Regions from separate parts of the Actinoallomurus liliacearum genome, predicted to be linked through region 1. Evidence: riboswitches for the same ligand, from Rfam matches in the RefSeq annotation. Region 1 holds a riboswitch; the other holds the start of a gene.

Region 1 (4,407 bases):
GACCAGCCGGCGATGATCATCTTCGGCCGGTATTCCTGGGCGAGCCGGGCGACCTCCTCCATGTCCACGAGGCCGTCGGGACCCACGTGGTAGGCGGCGACGTTGAACATCTTGCCGGAGTAGTTGATCCGCATGCCGTGGGTGAGGTGCCCGCCATGCGCGAGGTCCAGGCCGAGGATCGTGTCCCCGGGCTCCAGCAGCGCGAAGTACACCGCGATGTTCGCCTGCGCGCCCGAGTGGGGCTGCACGTTGGCGTGGTCCGCGCCGAACAGCTCCTTGGCGCGGTCGATCGCCAGTTGCTCGGTGACGTCGACGTACTCACAACCGCCGTAGTAGCGCCGCCCCGGGTAGCCCTCGGCGTACTTGTTCGTCATCACCGAGCCCTGCGCCTCGAGGACGCCGACGGGCGCGAAGTTCTCCGAGGCGATCATCTCCAGGGTCGACTGCTGCCGCCGCAACTCGTCCGCGATCGCGGCCGCGACGTCCGGGTCGACCTCGGACAGGGGCAGGTTCAAGAGGTTCATCACGCCTCCTCGATCAGCTTCGAGTAGGCCTGCGCGTCGAGCAGGTCTGCGGGGTCGTCATCGGTCCGCACCCGGAACAGCCATCCCTCGCCGTACGGGTCGGAGTTGATGGCCGCCGGGTCCTCCTCAACGGCGGTGTTCACCGCGACGACCTCACCGGTGACGGGCGAATAGACGTCGCTCACCGACTTGGTCGACTCGGCCTCGCCACACGGCTCACCGGCCTCAACGGACGCGCCCTCCTGGGGCAGCGACACGTACACGATGTCACCCAGCGCGTCGGCCGCGTGGGCCGTGATCCCGATGGTCACCACGCTCTCCGACGGCTCGGTGACCCACTCGTGCTCCTGGGTGTAGTACAGCGTCTCGGGAACGGTGCTCACGAAGTCCTCCTGTAGAACGGCAGTGCGACCTTGTCGACCGGCTCATGCTTACCGCGGATGTCCACCGCGAGGTCGGTGTCCTCGGCATGGCCCGCGTCGATGTAGGCCATGGCGATGGGCTTGCCCAGCGTCGGGGACGGCGCGCCACTGGTCACGACCCCGCAGGGCGTACCGTCCGGCGTCACCACGGCGTACCCGTGGCGCGGGACGCGACGCCCTCGCCCGACGAGCCCCACGAGGGTGCGGCCCGGCGGCGTGTCGGCGCGGGCGGCCAGCGCGGCGCGGCCGACGAAGTCACCGGGCTTGTCGAGCTTGACGCTGCGGCCGAGGCCGGCGTCGTACGGGGTGGTCTCGGTGGTCAGCTCGTTGCCGTACAGCGGCATGCCGGCCTCCAACCGCAGCGTGTCCCGCGCGGACAGCCCGGCGGGCCGCAGGTCGTCGCCGCCGGCCTCCGTGACGGCGTTCCAGACGGCGACGGCGTCACCGGCCGCCACGAACAGCTCGAAACCGTCCTCGCCGGTGTAACCGGTGCGCGCGATCAGCGCGTCGATCCCGGCGACCTTGCCCGGCAGGATCGCGTAGTACTTGAGGTCGGCGAGCGCGGCGTCGGTGAGCGTCGCCAGGATGGCGTGGGCCTTCGGGCCCTGCACGGCGATGAGCGCGTACGCGCCGGACCGGTCGTCGACGGTGGCCTTCTCGAACCCGTCCGCCCGCGCGGTCAGCTCGGCCCGTACGGTCGCGACGTTGGCCGCGTTCGCGACGACCATGTAGGTCTCCGGGGCGAGCCGGTACACGATCAGGTCGTCGAGCACGCCCCCGGCCGGGTCGACGATCATGGTGTAGCGCGCCCGGCCGACGGCGAGCACGGACAGGTGTCCGATGAGCGCGTGGTCGAGGGCCGCCCCGGCCTGCGGGCCGGTCACGAAGATCTCTCCCATGTGGGACAGGTCGAACAGGCCCGCGCCGGTGCGGACGGCCTGGTGCTCGGCGGTCTCGCTGCCGTAACGCAGCGGCATGAGGTACCCGGCGAACTCGGTGATCATGGCGCCGAGCTCGACGTGGACCTCGTGGAGTGGTGTTCTCTTGGCGTCCGGCGTGGACATCGGGGCAGGCTCCTATCACGCGGGCGGCCGGGAATCCCATCCTCCCATTGGCACGCGAAATGCGGTGGCGGTGCCCTCCCCCTCTGTCATCGGTGCCTGAGAGCTTCACCCCCTCGTCGGGGGCTTGCACCTTCGGCGGGAGCGTGGCTCCACTTTCCAGAGGTCGCCTGGTCCGCGCGGTTCGTGTGGCCTGAGAGGTTCCGGGGAGGGGTTGCTCCTTCGGCGTACCTCGCTGGCGGCGAGGTCACTCTCCCGCACGGGATCAACGGCATGGTCAGGCTAGCAGGACCTTCCTGGAGACGGAATCGACGACCGGTGGCCGGGACTTCCGGCTCAATTCCCCGCGAACGGCCGACGGCGGTCGAAGATCGCCGACTACTTTGATCATCCGGCCCGCCGGAGGCGGGTCCGTACGCGGGGGCTCGACCTCCACGACCGCGTCGACGCGCATCGAGCGTGAGGAGACTCCATGGCCCACCCGAGGACATCCCGGCGGATCATCGGATCGGCGGCGCTCGGCGTCGCGGCGGTCATCGGCCTCACCGGTGCCTGCTCGCCCGGCCGCGCGGCGGGGACCACAGCGGCGCACGAGACCGTGGCGGGCACGGCGCACGCGGCCGCGGCCGGCGGCCCGATCGACCTGACCAGCGGCTTCTACGTCGACCCGGACTCCAACCCCGCCACCTGGGTGAAGAACAATTCCGGCGACGGCCGCGCGGCCCGGATCACGTCGGCGATCGCCGGCAAGCCGATGGCGCGCTGGTTCGGCGACTGGAGCGGCGACATCGCCGCCGCGGTCTCGGCGTATGTCGGCGCCGCCGACGCGGCCGACAAGCTGCCCGTCCTCGTGGCGTACAACGTGCCGGGCCGGGACTGTTCGGGTCACTCCGCGGGCGGCGCGGGGAGCCCCGAGGCGTACCGGACGTGGATCTCGAACTTCGCCGCCGGGATCGGGGCGCGGCCCGCGGTCGTCGTCATCGGGCCCGACGCCGTCGCCCAGATCGACTGCCTGCCGAACGACTCCGAACGGCAGATCCGGCTTGACCTGCTGAAGTACGCCACCGAGCAGTTCGCGGCGAAGGCGCCGAACACCTGGGCCTACCTCGACGGCGGCAACGCCAAGTGGATCGCCCCGGCCACCATGGCCCAGCGGCTGGAGTCCGCCGGGGTGCACAACGTGCGGGGCTTCGCGGTGAACGTCTCGAACTACTACACGACCGACGAGTCCGTCTCCTACGGGGCGGCGGTGAACGCCGCGCTGTCGAGCAGGGTGCCGTTCGTCGTCGACACCAGCCGCAACGGCAACGGATCGAACGGGGAGTGGTGCAACCCGGCCGGCCGCAGGCTGGGCGTTCCGTCGCAGACCGGCGGTGGGGCGGAGATGCTGCTGTGGGTCAAGGTCCCCGGTGACTCCGACGGGTCCTGCGGGATCGGCCAGGGCGTCCCGGCCGGGCAGTTCAGCCCCGACCTCGCCATCCACCTGATCGACGGGTCCTGACGCCGCACCCGGCCGAGACCGGCGGAGGGGAGGCGCCCGCGTACCCCATCGTCCGGTCCGTCGCCGGGGTCCGCGCGGACGATGGGCCGGGCAAGAGGGCGTACAGGTGCCGGGACGGCCCTCGTGCGCGGGTTTTCGGCATACGCTTGACCGGTCGAGATCTCGGAGGCCTTCGGTGAGCGTGCGCGACACGGTGCGCGAGGCGGCCTGCCGCGGTGCCCGGTGGGCGCCTGCGGTGCGACGGGTGAGGAGCGTGTGCGGGCAATGAGCGTGCTTTTCGTGGTGGGCATCGTCGTCTTCTTCCTCGGGCTGCTCGCCTCGATCGCCCTGCACGAACTGGGCCACATGTCCTTCGCCAAGCTCTTCGGCGTCCGCGTGCCGCAGTTCATGGTCGGGTTCGGGCCCACGATGTGGTCACGGCGCAAGGGCGAGACCGAGTACGGCGTCAAGTGGATCCCGCTCGGCGGCTACATCCGGATGATCGGGATGCTGCCGCCCCGCCGGGGCGACGCGCCCGGGACGGTCCGCCAGGGATCCACCGGTCCGTTCCAGGGGCTGATCGAGTCGGCGCGCGGCGCCGCCCTGGAGGAGGTCGGCCCCGGCGACGAGGACCGCGTCTTCTACCGCAAGAAGTGGTGGCAGAAGGTCATCATCATGTTCGCCGGGCCGTTCATGAACATCCTGCTGGCGTTCGTGTTCATCAGCGTCGTCGTCATGGGGATCGGTATCTCGACCCTGCAGCCGGTGATCGACTCCGTGTCCAAGTGCACGATCCCGGCCGCGCAGGCGGGCCGTGACTGCCAGGCCGGCGACCCGGTGACCCCGGCGGTACGCGCGGGGCTGCGGCCCGGCGACCGGATCGTGTCCTACGAAGGCCACCGGATCCACACGTACGCGCA
Region 2 (4,407 bases), on a different contig from region 1:
CGGCCAGGTGATCGGCTCCATCTCGGTGGTGGCGTTGAGCTTCATCGTGCAGGAGCCCAGCGGGATCATCGAGCGGTCCAGCGCGATGTCCTTGTCCTGCAGGCGGCGCAGGTAGCGCAGCATCGCCGTCTCCGAGCGGTGCGCGTGGAAGACCGGGTGGGTCAGGTAGTCGCTCTCCCGGCGGAGCGCCGGGGGCAGCACGGCCTCCGCGTGGACGGGCGGCGCGTCCTCGTCGGCCAGGCCGAACGCCCGCCACACCTCGGTCACGTGCTCGTCGGTCGTCGTCTCGTCGCAGGCGATCCCGACGTGGTCGGCGTCCACGAGGCGCAGGTTGACGCCGCGCTCGGACGCCCGGCGTACGATCTGCCCGGCCCGGCCCGGGACCCGGGCGAGCACGGTGTCGAAATACGTCTCGTGCACGATCTCGGCGCCGAGCGTCGCGAGCCCGCCCGCGAGGCGGACGGCGTGCGCGTGCACCCGCTCGGCGATGCCGCGCAGCCCCTCCGGGCCGTGGTAGACGGCGTACATGCTCGCCATGACGGCCAGCAGCACCTGGGCGGTGCAGATGTTGCTGGTGGCCTTCTCCCGGCGGATGTGCTGCTCACGGGTCTGCAGCGCCAGGCGGTACGCCGGGTTCCCGTCCACGTCGAGGGACACGCCGACGAGACGGCCGGGCAGCTGCCGCTGCAGCCCCTCCCGTACGGCCATGTAGCCGGCGTGCGGGCCGCCGAAGCCGTACGGCACGCCGAACCGCTGGGACGTGCCCACCGCGATGTCCGCGCCGAACTCCCCCGGCGCCCTGAGCACCGTCAGGGCCAGCAGGTCGGCGGCCACGACGACCTGCGCGCCGCGGTCGTGCGCGGCCTCCGTCACCGGCGACAGGTCGCGTACGGCGCCGCTCGCGCCCGGGTACTGCAGCAGGACCCCGAAGAAGTCACCGTCCGGCAGGCCCTCGGACAGGTCGGCGACGACGACCTCGAGGCCCAGCGGCACCGCGCGGGTGCGGACTACCTCGATCGTCTGCGGCAGCGCGTCCGCGTCGACCAGGAAGGTGTCCCCCGCCTTGGCGGCGCGGTGCGCGAGCGTCATCGCCTCGGCGGCGGCGGTGCCCTCGTCCAGGAGGGAGGCGTTGGCGACCGGCAGCCCGGTCAGGTCGCTCACGACGGTCTGGAAGTTCAGCAGCGCCTCGAGACGCCCCTGGGAGATCTCCGGCTGGTACGGCGTGTAGGCGGTGTACCAGCCGGGGTTCTCCAGAACATTGCGGAGGATCACGCCGGGCGTCACCGTGCCGTAGTAGCCGAGGCCGATCATCGAGGTGAGGACCTGGTTCTCGGCGGCCAGCTCGCGCAGCCGGGCCAGCGCCTCGACCTCGGTCAGCGCCGGAGGCAGGTCCAGCGGCCGGTCGGTACGGATCGCCGTGGGCACGGCGGCGTCGACGAGGGCCTGGACGCTCGGGAAGCCGACGGCCCCGGCCATCTCGTCGCGGTCGGTATGGGACGGCCCGATGTGCCGATCGGCGAAGGGAACCTCGGTCATTGGGGAGCCTCCTGGTGCGATGGATGCGCAGCCACCACCGGGCAGGCCGGTGGCCGGTCTCCCCCTCTGTCAGGTGAACCTGAGAGCTTCACCGCGCCGGGGCGCGGCTTGCACCTTCGGTGAGGCCCGGTGTGGATCACCGGTCCTGCTTTCCAGAGGTGCCTCGTTCGTACGGTCCTTTGTGCCTGAGAGGTTCCGGGGAGGGTTGCTCCTTCGGCGCCCCGCACCACGCTGTGCGAGGACTCTCCCGTACGAGGTCGACGGCCATTCCACCCTACCGGAGGACAGGTAGCCGCATACCGGTCACGATCATGCTTCCCTCCCCTCGCGCGGATCTCGCGCGGATGTCCGTGCGACGATCGGCCTCCCGGTTCCCGCGCATGAGGAAACGCGATGGACGAGATCTGGCGGCTGATCGAGTGTTGTCACGCGTTCGTCTATTTCGTTCCCGAGGCGCGGGACGCCTACGCCGAGGCCGGTCTGACGGGCTTCTGGCGGGGCTATTTCGCCTCGCGGGCCGCCGCCCTCGGCACCGCCCCGGCCGAGGTGGTGACGGCGGCGTTCCACAATTTCGCGCCGCGCATGGTGGCCCGCGCGATCCCGGACGTCTGGCGACGCTCCTCACCGACGGCGGTCCTCGCCGCCCGGACGGCCATCGTCGATCGCGCCCTGCGCCGTCTGGCGGGCGATCTGATCGACGGCCCCGCCGTCGCCGAGGCCGCCGCCCTCGCGGGGCGGGCGGTCGACGCGTCACCCGTCGCGGGTCGCGTCATGTTCGCGGCGCACGCGGCGCTCCCCCGGCCGGCCGAGCCGCACCTGGCGCTGTGGCACGCCGCGACCGCGCTCCGGGAGTTCCGCGGGGACGGGCATATCGCCGCACTGCTCACCGCGGGCATCGACGGCTGCGAGGCGAACGTCCTCTCGGGCGCGCTCGGTCTCACCCCGCCCGAGCAACGCGACCACCGAGGCTGGACCGAAGAGGAGTGGGCGGCCGCAGCCGGCCGGCTGCGCGCCCGGGGCCTCCTCGACGGCGACGGCGCCGTCACCCCGGACGGGCGCGCCGAACGCCAGGCGATCGAGGACCTGACCGACCGGCTCGCCCGCCCGCCCCTCGACGCCCTCGGCCCGGACGGCGCGGCCCGGCTGGCCGACCTGCTCCGGCCGCTGGCCCGAGCGATCGTCGAGGGCGGCGGCGTACCCTTCCCCAACGCGATGGCCATGCCGCGGCCTGACGCATCCGGCCTCGCATTCTGATCTCGATCCTCCGCGTGAGGGGGACCCGATCAGGCCATGCGCGGTCCCCTCCACGTGCGCACGCATCCGCATGACGCAGGTGAGGGTCCCGCTCGCAGCAGGACTGACGGCATCCGTCCGGTGACGACGCCCGGATGACGGTTCCCGGCGATTCGCGCCCGCCGGCTGTCGCGACGCCGGGACGTCGCGGTGAGATCGGCGCATGACGAACACCAAGATCCTCGTCTTCGCCGCCACCGGGAACATCGGCCGCCACCTCGTCACCTTCCTCCGGGAGACCGGCCACGCCGTACGGGCGGTCACCCGTGGCCCGGGGACCGCGAGCCTCCCGGCTGACGTCGAGATCGTGCCCGGCGATCTGGCCGACCTCTCGACCCTCGACGCGTGCCTCGCCGGGATCGACGCGGTCTTCCTGCTGTGGCCGCTGCGCGCCGGCGAACGGTTCCCGGCCGTGCTGGACCTGATCGCCGCGCGGGCCCGCCGGATCGTCTTCCTCGGCACGGGCGGCGTCCCCGATCTGCCGTTCGAGGAGCAGGACAGGCTCGTCCACGACTGCGGCATCGAGTCCACCGTGCTGCGGCCGAGCACCTTCGCGGTCAACACGCTGTGGTGGGCGGACCAGATCCGGGCCGGCGACGTGGTCCGCGGCGCGTACGGCGCGCTGCCCATGTCCTTGATCCATGAGGCCGACATGGCCGCGGTCGCGGCCCGGGCGCTGACCGGCCCCGGGCACGACGGCGCGACCTACACCCTCACCGGCCCCGAAGTGCTCACCCAGGCCGAGCAGGTCCGCGTCATCGGCGAGGTCCTGGGGCGGCCGCTGCGCTGGGCGGAGCTGAGCCGCGACCAGGCCCGGCAGCGCCTGCTGGCCGATGAGACCTTCCCCGACTCCTTCGTCGACGTGCTGCTCGACGGCTACGCCGCCATGCTCGCCGGCCCGCCGCCGGTCCTGACCTCCACGGTCGAGGAGGTCACCGGCGTCCCGCCACGGTCACTGCGCCAATGGGTCGCCGACCACCTCGACGACTTCCGCTGACGGCCGGCTCAGGGCCGGGGCCGCGCGGCGCGGAACCGGCGCCGCGGCACGCCGATATCGCGCGGGGCCTGGTCCGGGCCGGCGGTCGCGCCGTCGCCTCGGTCGGCCAGGGCGCGGTACGGCGTGGCGGCCGTCTCCGGACGGCGGCACGGCACGACGAGGTCATCCCCGGTCCGGCCGGGGCATCGATCGGGCGGGGCATCGATCGGGCGGCACATCGGACACCTCCCGCGCGCTCCAGGCGATGGCCTGGAAGGATTCACTGCGTGTCCGTGAACGAATCCCCCGGTCCCGACCGCATGGTCCCCGGCAAGTCGCCCCCGTCCGCCGATAACGGCCTCGTGGACGCGGCGGCCCGGGCCGGCGAAGACGTCCAGGGCGCCCGACCGGCCGCCGAGGACCCGGTCGCCGAGGCTCCGGCAGCGCAGGTTCCGGCTGCCGAGGGCCCGATCGCCGAGACCCCGGCAGCCCAGCCTCCGGCCGCCGAGGCTCCCGGAGCGGAGGCTCCGGCCGCCGAGGTTCCGGTCGCCGAGCCGTCGCTGCCGCGGCGGATCCGGCGTCCGTCCGACGCCATCCGCTTC

The links. Region 1 has a riboswitch for glycine ahead of gcvT (glycine cleavage system aminomethyltransferase GcvT). Riboswitches for the same ligand answer to the same signal wherever they lie in the genome.
Region 2: it holds a riboswitch for glycine, as region 1 does, so the genes downstream of both, gcvP (aminomethyl-transferring glycine dehydrogenase) here and gcvT (glycine cleavage system aminomethyltransferase GcvT) in region 1, are expected to answer to the same signal.

What each region holds. Positions count from the first base shown of each region.
Region 1 covers NZ_BAABHJ010000003.1:814-5,220, forward strand. Annotated here, with positions in the region: gene ABD978_RS05920 (serine hydroxymethyltransferase) at 1-524, opposite strand, end outside; gene gcvH (glycine cleavage system protein GcvH) at 524-907, opposite strand; gene gcvT (glycine cleavage system aminomethyltransferase GcvT) at 904-2,010, opposite strand; glycine riboswitch at 2,084-2,176, opposite strand; glycine riboswitch at 2,178-2,275, opposite strand; gene ABD978_RS05935 (glycoside hydrolase family 6 protein) at 2,480-3,508, shown strand; gene ABD978_RS05940 (M50 family metallopeptidase) at 3,773-4,407, shown strand, end outside.
Region 2 covers NZ_BAABHJ010000002.1:494,024-498,430, forward strand. Annotated here, with positions in the region: gene gcvP (aminomethyl-transferring glycine dehydrogenase) at 1-1,536, opposite strand, end outside; glycine riboswitch at 1,699-1,796, opposite strand; gene ABD978_RS04925 (SCO6745 family protein) at 1,930-2,790, shown strand; gene ABD978_RS04930 (NmrA family NAD(P)-binding protein) at 2,993-3,826, shown strand; gene ABD978_RS04935 (lysylphosphatidylglycerol synthase transmembrane domain-containing protein) at 4,093-4,407, shown strand, end outside.